Regions from separate parts of the Mesorhizobium sp. M0029 genome, predicted to be linked through region 1. Evidence: riboswitches for the same ligand, from Rfam matches in the RefSeq annotation. Region 1 holds a riboswitch; each other region holds the start of a gene.
What was found. Region 1 has a riboswitch for cobalamin ahead of metE (5-methyltetrahydropteroyltriglutamate--homocysteine S-methyltransferase). Riboswitches for the same ligand answer to the same signal wherever they lie in the genome.
Positions count from the first base shown of each region.

Region 2: another riboswitch for cobalamin. It lies ahead of NKJ76_RS14020 (CbtB domain-containing protein); the one in region 1 lies ahead of metE (5-methyltetrahydropteroyltriglutamate--homocysteine S-methyltransferase).
Region 3: another riboswitch for cobalamin. It lies ahead of NKJ76_RS14245 (DUF1636 family protein); the one in region 1 lies ahead of metE (5-methyltetrahydropteroyltriglutamate--homocysteine S-methyltransferase).
Region 4: another riboswitch for cobalamin. It lies ahead of NKJ76_RS08305 (aromatic ring-hydroxylating oxygenase subunit alpha); the one in region 1 lies ahead of metE (5-methyltetrahydropteroyltriglutamate--homocysteine S-methyltransferase).

Region 1 covers NZ_JAMYVF010000022.1:72,793-76,987, reverse strand. Annotated here, with positions in the region: gene metE (5-methyltetrahydropteroyltriglutamate--homocysteine S-methyltransferase) at 1-1,665, opposite strand, end outside; cobalamin riboswitch at 1,761-1,962, opposite strand; gene NKJ76_RS27555 (alpha,alpha-trehalose-phosphate synthase (UDP-forming)) at 2,531-4,195, opposite strand, start outside.
Region 2 covers NZ_JAMYVF010000007.1:55,706-59,900, reverse strand. Annotated here, with positions in the region: gene NKJ76_RS14030 (aromatic ring-hydroxylating oxygenase subunit alpha) at 1-461, opposite strand, end outside; gene NKJ76_RS14025 (gamma-glutamylcyclotransferase) at 596-1,288, shown strand; cobalamin riboswitch at 1,356-1,550, shown strand; gene NKJ76_RS14020 (CbtB domain-containing protein) at 1,587-1,766, shown strand; gene NKJ76_RS14015 (CbtA family protein) at 1,782-2,585, shown strand; gene cobU (bifunctional adenosylcobinamide kinase/adenosylcobinamide-phosphate guanylyltransferase) at 2,578-3,090, shown strand; gene cobO (cob(I)yrinic acid a,c-diamide adenosyltransferase) at 3,092-3,706, shown strand; gene cbiB (adenosylcobinamide-phosphate synthase CbiB) at 3,975-4,195, opposite strand, start outside.
Region 3 covers NZ_JAMYVF010000007.1:101,111-105,305, reverse strand. Annotated here, with positions in the region: gene cobN (cobaltochelatase subunit CobN) at 1-802, opposite strand, end outside; gene cobW (cobalamin biosynthesis protein CobW) at 821-1,873, opposite strand; gene NKJ76_RS14245 (DUF1636 family protein) at 1,876-2,301, opposite strand; cobalamin riboswitch at 2,340-2,544, opposite strand; gene NKJ76_RS14240 (winged helix-turn-helix domain-containing protein) at 2,574-3,776, opposite strand; gene NKJ76_RS14235 (NADH-quinone oxidoreductase subunit A) at 4,104-4,195, shown strand, end outside.
Region 4 covers NZ_JAMYVF010000004.1:11,617-15,811, reverse strand. Annotated here, with positions in the region: gene NKJ76_RS08310 (FAD-binding oxidoreductase) at 1-406, opposite strand, end outside; gene NKJ76_RS08305 (aromatic ring-hydroxylating oxygenase subunit alpha) at 444-1,691, opposite strand; cobalamin riboswitch at 1,809-2,010, opposite strand; gene NKJ76_RS08300 (DUF680 domain-containing protein) at 2,511-2,717, shown strand; gene NKJ76_RS08295 (DUF680 domain-containing protein) at 2,784-2,987, shown strand; gene NKJ76_RS08290 (DUF680 domain-containing protein) at 3,059-3,292, shown strand; gene NKJ76_RS08285 (ABC transporter ATP-binding protein) at 3,366-4,195, opposite strand, start outside.

The DNA.
Region 1 (4,195 bases):
CCTCGATACGTCGCCGAAAATGATGGGGGGACGCACGTAGCGCGACCCATAGCTTTGTACCCAGGCATGCTGGGTGAACGCGAAGCCGGACAACTGCTCGCCGAAATGCTGTACCATGTCGTTTCGCTCGAACTCACCGTGCACCAGCACGTCCAGCCCGATCTCTTCCTGCCAGCGAATTGCAGCCTCGATCTCCTTCTTCAGGAACGTCTCATAGTCGACATAGCTCAGCTGGCCCTTCGCATGAGCGGCCCGCGCCTTGCGTACCTGCGGCGTCTGCGGGAAGGACCCGATGGTCGTCGTCGGGAACGGCGGCAGCCCGAGTGAGCCGGCTTGGACTCTGGAGCGCTCGCCAAAAGCGCTCTCTCGTCGCTTCGCGCTGTCCTCAATGCTAGCGATCCGCCCCTGAACAAGCGGGTCATGGATCCTCGTGGATGTCACGCGCGTGGCGGCAGCCTCGGCAGACGCTTTCAACGCGCCTGCCACCGCATCCCTGCCTTGGGACAGGGCCCGGGCCAGCAAGACCAGCTCGTCGGTCTTCTGGGCCGCGAAGGCGAGCCACGACCTGATGTCGGCGTCGAGTTCCGTCTCCATGCGCAGATCAATCGGCACATGCAGCATCGAGCAAGAAGGCGCGATCTCGACGCGGTCCAAGGGCCAGCCGGCGACGATCGGTTTGATGCGGTCGAGAATGGCGGGCAGGTTCGCACGCCAGACGTTGCGGCCATCGATCAAGCCAAGCGAGAGCACCAGATCCTTCGGAGCGAGCCGACCCACCGTTTCCAGCTGCTCGGGAGCGCGCACGAGATCAATATGCAGCCCGGCCAGGGGCAGAGAAACCGCGGTTTCGAGATTGTCTCCCAGCGACCCGAAATACGTAGCCAGCATGATCTTCAGCTCGGGCGCGGCTTTCGACAGCTGGCCATAGGCGAATTCGAACGCAGCTCGTTCGTTCGGGTTCAGATCGAGGACAAGCGCTGGCTCATCGATCTGCACCCAGTCGGCTCCCGACAGCTTCAGCTTCTGCAGGACTTGCTCGTAAACGGGCAGCAGCCGCGGTAGGAGCGCGATGGGACCGAACCCCTCGGCAGGCGATTTCGCCAGCTTGAGGAAGGTGATGGGTCCAAGGATGACTGGGCGTGTGTGAATGCCGAGAGCTTTAGCCTCGAGGAAATAATCGACCGGCTTCGATGACGAGAGGGCGAACGTCTGATCATCATCGAGTTCCGGCACAATGTAGTGGTAGTTGGTGTCAAACCACTTGGTCATTTCCATCGCGGTTACACCAGGTCCATGAGCCTCCTCCTGGTGACCAGCGTGTCCACAATCCTCCGTCTGACCCTGGTTGCCGCGCGCCATTGCGAAGTAGATGTCAAGTGGGACCTCGCCGCTATTCCAGCCGTAACGGGATGGAACGGCCCCGACCATGGCTGCGGTGTCGAGCACATGGTCGTAAAGCGAGAAGTCGTTCGACGGGATTTTCGACACGCCGCGATCGCGCTGCTCTTCCCAGCTAGCGGCACGGAGCGCCTTCGACGTCGTGAGAAGGTCGCCAGCGGACGATGTTCCGGACCAGTAGCTTTCAAGCGCGAATTTCAGTTCTCGCCGACGACCGAAGCGCGGCACGCCGAGCGTTGCTACAGGAATTTCCTGAGAGTCAGTCATGTCATACCCCGATGGTTGGGGCGCCGATGACAAGGAAGGCGCTAGCAGGCCGGCACGAACGCCGGCTTGCAGCGGCCACCGAGACACCCCGCCCGTGGACGTAATTCGCCGTGGCAGGTCTCCTGGCTCGCGGGGTCATAGCCTCTACCCGTCTTCCTGAGGGTATTCGCCTCAGTGACATGAGTGGGGTTGGCTCGCCGCTAACAGTTGCGGGGGCAGCGCCGGCATTGCACCGGCTTCCCTCTTAGCTCCGCTGCGGCAGCGCCGCACGCGAGAACCACGACACGCAGACAATCACAGCAGTCCGCTCTTTTGTCAATGACGCATAACGAAATGTTTATGTCGTTATGTGATTTCGCTTTTACGCTTGTCTAACATTGTGAAATATTCAGTCGCCCATTGGCGGCGCTGCTCCGCTGCCACCATAGTCCAACTAATGGATCCCTGTCGGGCTGCGACATCCCTCGCAGGTCGCCGATGAAGGATTTCGGACAAGACTTCAAGCGCGTGACAACGTCATTAGAATGCAGAAGATCGCATTGGTGGCGATGTTTAACGATGCGGCCGCAAGCCGTGCGTGCGTGGTAGAAGCGGTTTTCTCGGAGTGAGCGCCAAACCGTGGTCCGAGGGGAATTGGCACGCCAGTCGTCATCACGGGTGACTAGGCAATCGTGATGACTCCGCTCGGCGGCAAGAGACCACACTGACGGAGCCTGGCTCAAGGGTCTGATGCAAAGCCCGACTGTGGTCCCGATAAGCCGCTTAAGCCGCATTCAGGCGGTCAGGATAAGTATCTCTCTCTCCAAGCGCTCGGCATTGAGGGATGCGCAAATGCAGGCAAAGCTCGCGTGCTTCATATTCTGCATCATACGATCGGCAGGACCCAGTTTTTATCCAGTGCACGCGTCAGCGCGGTGTGCAATTCTGGCTCGGTCCGATACGAAGGCATTTGGGCCTCGCTGATCCAGCCCAAGCCAACATAGTGGAAGTGATCCGCAGGGACCGTAACCCGGCTGCTGTCCAGTTGCCGAACGAAGTCCGCTGACCAATGGTGGATCGTATACGCTTCAAGTTTGTCCATCATCCTCCGCCAGCGTTGGATGCGTTCTTCGCGCGGCATGCTGGCCGCTCTTGAGATCGCGGTAGCTATCTCGTCGGAGAGCCTCGGATTTACCAGCAGGGCGTCCTCGCCGAAGTCTTCGGCCGCGCCGGCAAACTTCGATAACACCAGAACGCCAGGGTCGCTCGGATCTTGTGCAGCAATGTATTCTTTCGCCACAAGATTCATGCCATCGCGCAACGGCGTCACAACGCAAACACGCGCGGCTCTGTAAAGACCCGCTATCTCAGCTTGGGTGAACGACCTGTTCTCATAGATAATCGGCATCCACTCGTCCGTGCCATGCCGGTTGTTGACTTGATTGACGAGTCTTTCGACGTCGCGCCGATATTCGCTGTACGCTTGGATGTCGCCACGTGAGGGAGTTGCGATTTGCAAGAGCGAGACACGTTGCGGCTCGACTGCCAGCAGATCGAAAGCTTTAATCCGATTGTCGATGCCCTTGGTGTAGTCGAGCCGATCGACGCCGATAACTAGCTTTGCTCCGCCAAGTTTCAACTGCGAAATGTAGGCTTTCTGCGCCTCAAGCGAATCTGCGGCACACTGTTCGAATTGCTTCGGATCGATACCTATAGGAAAATTTTGGCATTGCGTCTGGCCATGGTCCGAGAAAACGACCCCGTTCTTGCTCTCCAGCCCCAAATGAGATTGGACACAGGCGAGGAAATTGCTCACATCACGGTCGGTCTGGAAACCGAGCAGATCATACTCGAGCATACATTTCATTAGCTCGCCAGAATTGGGCACGCGCTCCATCATGTCAGACTCGGGCCATGGCGTATGCAGGAAATGGCCGATCGGCCGGTCAATGCCGAGTCTGTGCAAATCAGCGCCGAGCGGCAGGAAATGGTAGTCATGAACCCAGTAGACTGCGTTATCTCCCAATTCGGACACCGCGCGCGCCATGAAGGCATTGACGTCGCGATAACTTTTATAATCCTCTTCCGAGCCTGAGATCCGGTCCGGCAGCGAGTGGAGCGCCGGCCACAATATTGAATTTGCAAAACCTTGATAGTACCGAGAATAGTCCGCTGCCGGCCCATCGAGCCACCCGATTTGACCTTTGCCACGCTGCACGAGGGGCACCTGTTGCTTATCCCCGTCGCCCAGATGCTCGGAAAAACCTACCCAGACCGCGCCGGAACGCTCCACGACGCACTCCAGGGCCGCCGAAAGCCCGCCTGTCTTGGGCTGATCAGAATTGACAGTCGCACCGCGGTTGGAAATTGCGATAAGACTCCTATGTGGCTGCTGGGCCGCCGTGTTGAAGCGCTGGTCTGCGGCTGAGACAACAGGACGGGACGGGCCAACTTCGGCTTGTTGTTCTCGCTCCTGTGGCAAGTCTCTCAGGGGTTGTTCAAAAGCGATTAGTTCGTGAACAGCCCCAGTTTGCCATGTGAGGTTCCGGCG
Region 2 (4,195 bases), on a different contig from region 1:
ACAAAGACAAAGCCGCGCCACACCGACAGCGCCACCCGGTAGAGCGGATGATCTGCCTTGTCGAAACCATCTGGCAGCGATTTCGAGGGAACGCGCACGAGATCGCCGCGCAGCGAGTAGGACCAGGCATGGTAGGGGCAAGTGATGAGCCGCGCTTTCAGCCGGCCCTCGCTTTCCTGGCAAAGCTGCGAGCCGCGATGCCGGCAGGTGTTGTGGAAGGCGCGCAACTCGCCGGTGTCGTCGCGAAGCACGACGATTTCCTGCGTGCCGACGCGGAATGTCCTGAATGCCAAAGGCTGGGCAAGATCGGCCTCGCGGCAGACGAGCAGCCAGCTTTTGTACCAGATGGCCTCGAGATCGCGCTGGTAAGCCTCGCTATCCCAATAGGCCGATGACGGTAGCGTCGGTTCGGCCCGGCTCAGGCCGTTATAGGGGTCGCGCTCGCTCGGGTTGGGATGCATGGCTGGCTTCCTATGAAGCGTCAGCCGACACCCCGGCAAATCGTTTGTCAATCAGAGTGCCGCATTGCCGGTTGCAGGCGCGGCGCATAATCATGTCGTGGACATGGGACATTCGGAATTGGGGGGATTCGGACGTGGCCGCACGACAGATGTCGCTTACGCCGGAGCTGGTCGCGCGCTGCTGGCGCGAGATCAGGGACCCCGGGCCTGATCCGGACGCGATGCATCTCGATGAAGCCGACTATGACGCGCTTCTGGATGAATTGCAGGTCGAACTCCCGGATAGCGAACCGCTATGGCTGTTCGGCTATGGATCGCTGATCTGGAAACCGGAAATAGATTATGTCGAGGACCGCGTTGCGCTGGCGCGCGGCTGGCATCGGTCCTTTTGCATGAACATGACGCGCTGGCGCGGCACCAAGGTCAGCCCCGGCCTGATGATGGCGCTGGACCGTGGCGGACAATGCAAGGGCGTCGCCTTTCGGCTGACCGACAATAACCGGCGCGAGCAGTTGGGCCGGCTTTTCCGGCGCGAAGTCACGCTGAAGCCGACAAGCTACCGGCCGCGCATGCTGAAGCTTGCAAGCGAGGCCGGACCGCTCAGGGCATTGGCCTTCGTGATCAACCGCAACGGCCTGACCTATTCCGGCCCGCTCGACGAAGGCAAGATCGTCGAAAGGCTGGCCACGTCCTGCGGGCACTGGGGATCGGGCGCCGACTATCTCTACAACACGGTGAAAAACCTTGAAGAGCGCGGCATTCACGATCGCCATCTGTGGCGGCTGCAGCGGCTGGTTGCCGAGCGGATCACCGCGTTGAACCCGTAACGCCGCATGGCGCATTCGCGCTGTTGGCCGGCGGAATTTGGTTTGCCGGATGCGGCCGTTTCAGCCTATAGTCATGCATGTCGTCGGTTCCGTTAGGGACCAAGAGGGAATGCGGTGAGGGCTGACTTGTTGCCCAATGCCGTGGCTGCCCCCGCAACTGTGTGCGGTAGTCCTCTCCAAGCCACTGAGGATTTTTCCTCGGGAAGGTGGGGAAGGGCGCTGATCCGCGAGCCAGGAGACCTGCCGGCGACAGGGAACTGACTTCGATGCCCTCGGGTGGAGGGCGAAAGGACAAGATATGAATACCGCTTCCGTCTCCCTCGGCGCATCCGTCTCCTCGCAGTCGCGCTTCATGCAGCTCGTGCTTAGCGCGTTTCTGGGCATTTTCGTCGTCGGCGTTGTCGGTTTCTCGCATATCGATGCGGTCCACAATGCGGCGCACGACTATCGCCATTCGATGGCGTTTCCCTGCCACTGACGAGGATCTGACATCATGAACCTGTTTCGCAACGTCGTGTTCATCGCGGCGATCGCAGGGCTCGTGGCGGGTGTCGCTCTCGCCTGCATGCAGGCCTACGCCACCGTGCCGCTGATCCTCAAGGCGGAGGTCTACGAAAAGGCTGGTGGCGGCCATGAGCATCAGCATGCCGCGGCGCCCGCCGCCAACGCTGCGGACACCGATGCCATGAGCACCGCCGCGCCGGCGGAAAATGCGGTGAGCAGCGCAGCCCCGGCTGAAGCAGCCGCGCCGGCGGAGGACGAAGGCTGGGCGCCGGCCGACGGCTTCGAGCGTTTCGCCTTCAGTGTCGTCGCCAATATCGTCACCGGCATCGGCTTCGCGCTGGTCCTGGTGGCGGTTTCCGAGTTCGCCGGCGGCATCGGCAGCTGGCGCCAGGGCGTGTTCTGGGGCTTGGCCGGCTTTGCCGTGTTCACGCTGGCGCCGGGCCTCGGCCTGCCGCCGGAACTGCCGGCAATGCCGGCGGCCGATCTCATGCAGCGCCAGATCTGGTGGTGGGCAACGGTGATGACAACGGCGATCGGTCTTGCCCTTATCACCTTCCGCACGTCGGCGCCCCTGACCGTGCTCGCCGTCGTCCTGATCGTCGCCCCGCATATTGTCGGCGCGCCGCAGCCTGACAGTTTCGTAACGCCGATCCCGGAGGGCCTGCATCATCAGTTCGTGGTGGCGGTGACGCTGACCAATCTGGTGTTCTGGCTGGTGCTCGGCGCAGTTGTCGGCATAGTGCGCGCGCGCTTCGCCGGCACCGCGACCAGCCTGCGCGACAGCTTTGCCTGATCGCAGTTTGACCTTCATCATCGGCGGGGCGCGCTCCGGCAAGAGCGCGCATGCCGAAACTTTGGCGACGGCGTTGCCGCCGCCATGGGCTTATATCGCCACCGCGCTAGCCTATGACGGCGAAATGCGCGAGCGCATCGCGCAGCACCGCTCGCGCCGTGGCGAGGGGTGGGCGACCATCGACGCCCCGCTTGATCTTGCCGGTGCGCTCGAGGCATTGCCGGACAACCAGCCGGTGCTTGTCGACTGCCTGACGCTGTGGCTGACCAATCATATGCTGGCCGATCATGATCTGGAGGGGGAGTGCCGGCGGCTGGCCGATGTGCTTTCGCGGCCGCGCGGACCGTGGTTCGTGGTCTCCAACGAAGTCGGACAAGGCATCGTGCCCGACAATGCGCTGGCACGCCGGTTCCGCGATGCCGCCGGCCGGCTCAACCAGCAGATCGCGGTCGTAGCTGATATGGTGCTTCTGATGGTGGCGGGGCTGCCGCTCAAGGTGAAATGAGATGACCGATATCGACACAAAAGACGAAGAGCGCCATCGCGCCAAGATGGCCAAGCGCAAGGCGGTGCAGGACGCCGAGGTCGCGGAAAAGACGGTCGAGAAGGGGCTGCTGATCGTCAACACCGGACCCGGCAAGGGCAAGACCACGGCTGCCTTCGGGCTGGCGCTGCGCATGCTCGGCTATGGCAAGCGCGTCGGAATCGTCCAGTTCATCAAGGGCAAATGGCACACCGGCGAGAAGGATGCCTTCGCGGCGTTCGGCGACCGCGTCGTCTGGCACACGATGGGCGAGGGTTTCACCTGGGAGACGCAGGATCTGAAGCGCGACATTAAGGCGGCCGAAGCCGCCTGGGCCAAGGCGCTGGAGTTGATCGCCGATCCCTCGATCAGCCTCGTCGTGCTGGACGAACTGAACATCGCGCTGCGTTACGACTATCTCGATCTCGACAGAGTGGTGGCGGCGCTGAAAGCGCGGCGCGAAGGGCTGCATGTCGTCGTCACCGGCCGCAACGCCAAGCCGGCGCTGGTCGAGGCGGCGGATCTGGTGACGGAGATGGGCGTGACCAAGCATCATTTTTCGGCCGGCGTGAAGGCGCAGCAGGGGATCGAGTTCTGAGGGGCTATCCTCACCTTTTACCCTCCCCCTTGTGGGGAGGGTCGATCCGCGAAGCGGATCGGGGTGGGGGTCCTCGTAGGTCGCAGTGGGGGGGGGGGGGGGGGGGGGGGGGGGGGGGGGGCGCCGCGGGGGGCGGGGGGGGGGGGGGGGGGGGCCCCCCCGCCGGGGGGGGGGGGGGGCCGGTCCTGGTTGGGCGCCGCCCCCCCCCCCGGCGCTGCGCGCCGACCCTCCCCCCAAGGGAGGGTAAAGGAAGGGCGACGGTAAGCTCTCAGAACGTTACCGCGATAAGCACCGCCGACAGCAACCCGAACAGCCCAATCAGCAGATAGTCGGCGACCTGATAAAGTTTCAGCGCCCGCCTGATGTCCAGACTTTCCGCCTCGCGGCGGCCGCCTTCGCCCATGAAGGCATCGTTGACGACAACGCCGCCATAGCTGCGCGGGCCGGCGAGCGCCAGGCCGAGTGCGCCGGCCATTGCTGCTTCCGGCC
Region 3 (4,195 bases), on a different contig from region 1:
TGTCTGCGCCGAGTTCCCGCCCACCCCCCTCTGTCCTGCCGGACATCTCCCCCGCAAGGGGGGAGATTGCGCTGTCATCGACGCTTTCGCCGATCGGGGATGTTGCAGAGGAATCTATTATCGGCTGGGCAGAAAAAGTGCCGAGGTCCGCGCCGGCTGATCTCCCCCCTTGCGGGGGAGATGTCCGGCAGGACAGAGGGGGGTGTGAAGGAACGCCGACATCGGCAAAATCCAACTTGCCTACGACGCCGCAGCCTGGCTCGTAGTAGCCAGCTTTCGGCACGCTGACCGGCTCAGCCGCCGCCGCATCCTGCCCAGCCAACCCCGCCAGCCGCTGCATCAGCGCTGCCATATTCTCCGGCCCGCCCTCGCGGAAATAGCCCAGCAGGCCGTCCTGCTCCTCGCGCGGCAGCGTCGAGGCTTCGATCAGCCTGAGGTCCTCGTCATGGCTTTCACCAGGCAGCAGCGCCAGCTTGATGCCACGTTCGCGAGCAGTCACCGCGAGTTGGTCGCAGCCATAGCGCCACCAGTCATAGCCGCCGAGGATGCGCACCAAGATCACCTTGGCCTGGCGGGCGACGCTGTCGATCCAGAGGTCCACGGACATGGGATGACGCAGGTCGCGCAACGCCGCCAGCCGCATCGACGGCAGGCGGGCGGCATCGGCCTTCCAGGCCGCCGCGAGGCCGGCGAGGTCGCTGTCGGTGAAGGACAGCGCCACGATATCCGCCGGCGTCTGCCGGAGATCAACCGGCTCGGCGAGATCGTCGAGCGAGGCGGAGGTCGTGGTGAGTATGTGCATCGCGGCTCGTGCCTGAGATCAACCGGCGAGTATACGCTCGATCGCCGGACGGTTCAGCCCCTTCAGGCCAATGACGACGAGACGCGAGCGGCGATCGTCCTCGGCCGTCCAGGCGCGGTCATAGTAATGGTTGACGCGTGGGCCGACGGCCTGCAGCAAAAGCCGCATCGGCTTGCCGCCGACCTCGACGAAGCCTTTCACGCGAAGCACGTTTTCCTGTTCGGCGGCGGCAGCGACGCGCTTTGCCAGTTCGTCCGGATTGGTGATCGAGGGGATGTCGACGATGAAGGTGTCGAAATCGTCATGCTCATGATCGAAAGCGCCGTCGTGATGCGACTTGCGGTTCTCGATGTCGTCTTCGACGGCGAGACCGAGGCCAAGCAGCACCGACGGGTCGACCTTGCCATGCGCAGTCGGCACGATTTTTACCGCGCGGGCGGAATGTTCATTGATGATGGCGTTGGCGCGGGCCGAACCGGGGGCGTCCATCAGATCGCTCTTCGACAGGATGATCAAATCGGCGCAGGCGATCTGGTCCTCGAACACTTCTTCGACAGGATCGTCATGGTCGAGCGTCTCGTCCTGAGCGCGCTGTGCCTGCAAAGCGTCCATGTCGTTGGCGACTCGGCCTTCGGCCAGCGCCGGGCCGTCTACCACGGCGATGACACCGTCGACGGTTACCCGGCTCTTCACGCTCGGCCACTGGAACGCCTGGACCAGCGGCTTGGGCAGAGCCAGGCCCGAGGTCTCGATCAGGATGTGGTCAACCTTCGGTGTCAGCGCGAGGATCTTGTCGAGGGCGGGCACGAAATCGTCGGCGACTGTACAGCAGATGCAGCCATTGGCCAGTTCGACGATGTTTTCCTCGGGGCAGGTGTCGATGCCGCAGCCTTTCAGGATTTCCCCGTCGATGCCGATGTCGCCGAACTCGTTGACGATGATGGCGATGCGCTTGCCGCCGGCATTTTCCAGGAGATGGCGGACCAGCGTCGTCTTGCCGGCGCCGAGGAAGCCTGTAACGACAGTGCAGGGAACACGGGAGAGGTTGGCGGCCGGGTTTGAAGCGTTCATCGTCAGTCCTTCAGCATGTCGAGGGGTGGGATGCGGGCAACGAGGCCGCGCTTGAGGCTATCGGGCCGGCCGCGCCACGGGATGAGGCCGTCGGCCGAAGTCGCGAAGAGCTTTGCGCCGGTAACGAGGTCGGCGCCGCTGGTTGCGGTCAGATCGCCGAAGACATAGCTCCAGCAGCCATCGCGCAGGACCGCGGCGCTGAGGCGGCGCTTGCAATTGCCGAGACATTCGGCGGTGCGGACCCGGATATCGCCGGCAGCGGCGCGGCGTGTGTCCTCAGCCAGCAATTCGCCGGCGCGCGGATGGGCGTCGGAACCGGTCTCATCGCGGCAGGAGGCGCAGACGATGACGGTCACGCCGGTCAGGGCGTCGTTGTCCCCGGACGCAATGTCCGCTGTGCCAGCCGAAAAACTGCTGTTCTGGTCCAAAAACCGTGCTCCTTGCCCGGAAACCCGCCAGGCGATCGGATACTTTGTCTCAGACGGCAGGTCTCCTGGCTCGCGGGTCGTCGCCTTGGTTAGCCGCCTTCCCGGTGTTACCCAGTGGCTTTCGGCCTTGGCTCGTCGCTTACAGTTGCGGGGACAGCCGCGGATTTGGGACCGAAATCCCGCACCGCATTCCCTCTTGGCCCTTGCCGTTGCGGGCAGGGGACCGTCTGCAGCGGATTTAGGCTTTTGCGGGGAGTTGTGTCAACGCGCTGCTACGACATGGCGATGTCGGCCAGGGGTTTCCCCAGATTGCCGGCCGGCGCCACTTCGATGCGCTCAAGGCCAAGCCAGCCCTGCATCTGCTTCAATTCCTCGAACAGCTCTGCGGCAGTTTCCGGCGGCGCGCCGGGTTCGGCGTAGGCGGCGTGGACGCGCAGCACGCTGGCCGGGCGGTCGGCCTTGAGATCGACGCGGGCGACGATCCGGTCGCCGAGCAGGAAGGGCAGCACGTAGTAGCCATATTGGCGCTTGTCAGCCGGGGTGTAGATCTCGATGCGGTAGTGGAAATCGAACAGGCGCTCGGTGCGCGAGCGCTCGAAGACCACCGGATCGAAGGGCGCCAGTAGCGCGCGGGCCTCGATCTTTCGCGGCAGACGGGCGTCCTTATAGAGGTAAGCCGGCTTGTCCCAGCCTTCGACGTTTACCGGCAGCAACTCGCCCATCTCAACCAGTTCCTCCAACCGGCCCTTCATGTCGGCCGGCGACAAGCGGAAATAATCGCGCAGGTCACCCGACGTCGCGATGCCGTGGGCGCGGGCGGAAATGCGCAGCAATTCGCGGTGCGCGTCCTCGGCCGCCGGCACCGGCAGATCGAGGATCGCCTGCGGCAGCACGCGCTCGGGCAGGTCGTAGAAACGCTCGAAGCCACGGCGGTGCGCCGTGGTGATGCGTCCGGCCCAGAACAGCCATTCGAAGGCGTGCTTGGCGTGGCTCCAGCCCCACCAGCCGCCCGAACCTTTCTGGCCTTCCAGTGCCGAAGCGGCAATCGGGCCGCGCTCGGCGACCGCGCGGTAGATCTCTTCGATATAGGCGGCGTGCTCGCGGCCCCATTTGGCGAGGCCGAGATACATTTCGTCGCCTTGCTCGGCCCGCTGCATGCGCCAGCGCATCAGCGGGTAGGTCTCGACCGGCAGGAACGAGGCCTCATGCGCCCAGTATTCGAACACCGTGCGTTTGCGGGTGATGGCCGCATTGTCGAGCAAAGCCAGCGGGTAGGGGCCAAGCCGCGAATAGAGCGGCATATAGTGGGCGCGCACCACCGCGCTGACGGAATCGATCTGCAGCAAGCCGGTGCGCGACAGCACGCGGGCGAGGTGGCGGCGATCGGGCGTGCCGCCCGGGCGGGGATCGAGAAATCCTTGCGCGGCGAGCGCGATGCGCCTGGCCGTGGGGAGTGAGATTTTGTCCTTCGTCAAAGTGTCTTGCCTCGAACCATTTTCCCGACTTTAGCCGGCGATTCCGGTCATGCTAGCAGGCAAATGGCGGGAGATGTGTCAGGAGACAAAAGTGGAGTGAAAGATGAAGGAAATCAAACAGGAGGAGTTCGGACCAGTTTTTCCCGGCCTGCCGTCCAGCACTGTCTTTTGAACAAGGTTTGACTTGCTTCGCTGAAAGCCGTGCGCTAACCCTCGCCGCGTTGCAGCAAAGGCACCTAAAACGGTTCAGCGGTTAAACTGTCGCGCTTCCGCATTAGGGTTGGTTGCTGTAATCAAAGTGGATTGGCCGCCAACGGAAAGCCGAGCATGAACGTACTCCTCAGTTCATACCTGCCCATCGTCCTCTTCATCGCCGTGGCCGCGGTTGTAGGCCTGGCGCTTATCATCGCGCCGTTCCT
Region 4 (4,195 bases), on a different contig from region 1:
CGGAGCCGGCGGAAATGAACAGGTATTTGGCCGCCGGGTGGCTGTGCAACGAGAAGTCGCCGGCCGGTCCGTAGGCCTTGACATGCGAACCGGGCACCAGATGGTCGAACATCCAGCGCGTGCCGATGCTGCCGGCCTGCGCCTTGACCGTCACCGCGATCGAAAACGGCCGCGATGGCGACGACGACAGCGTATAGGTGCGCATCAGCGGCCCGTCCGGTGTCGGCAGTTCCAGCGTCAGGAACTGGCCCGGCTTGTAGCGGAACCAGGTCTGGTTGTCGGAGCGGAAGGTGAAGGTCTTGACGTCAGGCGCCTCGTCGCTGACGCCGATCACTTCCAGCACCTGCAGCCTATCGTTCCAGGGCGCCATCTGGTCGAGATGGCGATAGAGCCCAAGATCCGTCATCGCATTCATCCTCCGGTCCTTCTTCGCCTGCTCCAGCTCACGCGACGCTGCGCAGCGCCGGCCTGCCACCTTCGGCAAGGCGCGGGCCGATGAAGGCCGCGTACCATTCGACGAACTGGATCACGCCGCCCTCGTGCAGCTCCGAATAGGGGCCGGGCTCATAGGCCGGAGACAGGATGCCGAAGGCGTTTTCCTCGACGATGCGGCGGTCCTGGTCGTTGGTCTCGGTCCAGACATGGGTGAGCTCCTCAAGGTTGTAGTCGACCCCCTCGACCGCATCCTTGTGCACCAGCCACTTGGTCGTCACCGCGGTTTGCGTGGCGCTGATCGGCAGCACCCGGAAGGTGACCGCATGGTCGATCAGTATGTGGTTCCAAGTCGTCGGATAGTGGTAGTGCATCAAGGTGCCGATGCGGTCGGCGGCAACAGTGTCGGACAGGTTCTTCGTCACCGCGCGCTTTCCCGACATCGTGTAGCTGACGGCATCGCGCAGCAGCGGCGCGCGGGTGGCGCGGTATTGCCCGGCCGGATCGATGCGGAACTTGCTCGGCAGGCCCGCCGCCTCGCATTTCGCCCAGTGCGCCAGCATCTCCGGATCGCTGTCGGCGCCCTGCACGCCGGTCACCGTCGGCGCTTCGGGGAATGTCTTGCACAGCTCTGGATGATTGCCGGCGCAGTGATAGCATTCGCGGTTGTTTTCCCAGACCAGCTTCCAGTTGCCCTTCTCGATGATGGTGCTCTCGAAGGCGACCTTGGCTTCATTCAGCCGGTGCGGCTTGAGGTAGGGCTCTATCATGGCGCGCATCGGCGCAAAGTCGGCAGGTTCTTTCGCCAGGCAGATGAAGATGTAGCCGCCGACGCTCTCGCAGGCGACGGGCTTCAGGCCGAACTGGCTCTTGTCGAAACCGTCGGCCATCTGGCGGGCAAACAGCAGCCGGCCGTCAAGCTCGTAGGTCCACTGGTGATAGGGGCAGACAAGCTTTGCCGCCATGCCCTTGTCAGTGTTGCAGACACGGCTGCCGCGATGGCGGCAGGAATTGTGAAAGGCGTTGATGTTGCCCTTCTGGTCGCGGACCAGCACCACCGGATAATCGCCGATCTGCACGGTGATATAGCTGCCGGGCTTCGGCAGTTCGCAATCATGGCCGATGAACAGCCAGTCGCGATACCAGATAAGCTCCATGTCGAGCTTGAAATAGTCCGGGTCGGTGTAGAAGGGCTGTTCCAGCGAAAAGCCTTGCTTGCGGCCGTTCAGGAGCCTCAGCATGTCGTTGCGCGTATCCATAGTTCTGTCCTCGTGGTTTAAGGACTGAACTTGGTGGTGATGGAGGAAGGATCGGACGCAGGCCGGCGCGGCGCCGGACATGCACTATCCACCTCTTGACCGCCCACCGCGATCAGTCGAGTCTAGGCATCTCGGGCTGGTTTCCGGGCTCTGGAGTTGTCCTTGCGGACCATCGCGACACCTTCCCAGGCTCTTGCCCAGTGGTCTCCCGTTGCGACTTGAACTCCACCACCGTTGCGGGGGCAGCGCCGGATTCTGACCGGCTTCCCAATTCTCCGCTGCGTCGTCACGAAGCGGCACCTGAGATGCGATCATCTAATCACGGCAGCGATCGCGACGTCGGCATGAAAGCGACATCATATCCATGCGGCGCGACACGCGCGGCATACGCCCCCCGCCGCCGGTCAAAGAGCTGAGACGTTTCTTGCGACGCCATCATCGCCGTTTCGAATCGCTGCGGATCCAGTTCCGATCGGGGGCAAAAATGGCTCAACGGTATCGAAAAGTTACTATTAGCAATCTCTAATCGAACCGAACGGTTCGTTTCTGTTGACAATGCGTGCAGGACGGTGTGAACGACGGCCCGGAAACCGACACCGGAGCGAACCACTCGGTTCGACATAAGCAGCTGAAAACAATGCGATAAATGACCATAGAGGAACTTCCTGGCACAATTTCAAGGTGCAGGACCGTGGTCCACACGGAACAACTTCGTGATTGGAAACCAGCCTATGGCTTTCCCACATCGGGGCTGTCCGAACGACGCGAATTCCTCCCAAGACACGCCGCTAGACGGACAGACAAACTGGAGTACTAAAAATGAAAAAGATCATCCTCACTGCCGCAGCCGTTTTGGCGATCACCGGCAGCGCCTTCGCCGGTAGCGACAATTACGGTTCCAATGGTGCGAACCAGCCAGCCGTCTCGGTCGACAGCTCGTATACGGCTTCCATTCAGAAGCCGGCGCACGCTGACAAGCAGCCTGTCGTTCAGGGCGCCGACCGCGACCTCTACGGCAATCGCTGATCCCGACCAAAGAAGGGCGGCTAACCCGTCGCTCTCGGGATCCCAAAAAATTCAGGAGTATTTGAAATGAAAAAGATCATCCTTGCTGCCGCCGCCATTTTGGCCATCTCCGGCAGCGCTTTCGCCGGCAGCGACAACTACGGTTCGAACGGCGCCAACCAGCCTGCGATTACGTCGACCGATAGTGGCCATACGGCTTCGGTTGAGAAGTCGGCTCCAGCCGAGCAGGCGCCTGCCCACGGTGCCGACCGTAACCTTTTCGGCCGCTAAAAGCCGGTTTCCAGCACGTGGCGGGCTTATCCGCTGCAGCTGGCGGCATCAGAAAAATTCAGGAGACTAAAATGAAGAAGATCGTTCTTGCCGCCGCAGCCGTTCTGGCTGTTTCGAGCGCTGCCTTTGCCGGCAGCGACAATTATGGCTCCAATGGCGCCAACCAGCCGGCCGCTGCCGTCGACACCACCCGCACTTCGTCGACCGGCACCAACTCGGCGGTCTACAAGCTGCTGAACTCGTCGAACGACCAACAGAAGTTCGTTCCTCAGAGCAGCGACAGGGATCGGTTCGGCAACAACTAACAGCCGAAGCTTGAAAAAAGAGCGGCGGGCCTGGCCCGCCGCTCTTTTTTCATGCCTGTACGACGCAGCTATCTCAAGCCGCCTTCACTTCCACCGGCTTGAGCGAGAAGGAGTGCCCATCGGCGTCGAAGATGTGCAGGTCCCCGGCATCCGCGGTCAGTCGCAGCTTTGCCCCGCGCTTGACCTCGACATTGCCGGGCAGCTTGGTCACCAACGGCAGGTCGGCGCGGCCGATATCGACATAGACAAGCTGCACCTCGCCGAGTTGCTCGACATAGTCCACCACGCCCTCGAAAAGATATTCCGCGCCGGTGGCGGCCGACAGATCCTCCGGCCGCACGCCGAAGCTGACTGCCGCACCCTTTGCTGACGCCGGCGTTGCAATCGGCACCGTTGCCTTGCGGCCGCCGACATGGCTGACGATTGTCGGGTTGCCCGTCCTGTCGATCGTTGCCGGCAGGATGTTCATGGCCGGCGAGCCGATGAACTGGGCAACGAACAGATTGCCGGGCTTCTTGTAGAGGTCCATCGGCGTGCCGACCTGCTCGATATGGCCATCCTTCAGCACGACGATGCGGTCGGCGAGCGTCATCGCTTCGACCTGATCGTGGGTGACGTAGATCATGGTCGTGGCAGGCATCGATTCCTTGAGCTTGGCGATCTCGATGCGGGTCGCGACGCGCAGCGCCGCGTCGAGATTCGACAGCGGCTCGTCGAACAGGAACACTTTCGGATTGCGCACGATGGCGCGACCGATGGCGACACGCTGGCGCTGGCCGCCCGACATCGCCTTGGGCAGGCGGTCGAGATATTTGGTCAGCTGCAGGATTTCGGCGGCCTGCCGCACCCGCTTGTCGATCTCGGCCTTGCTTTCCTTGCCGATCTTCATCGAGAAGGCCATGT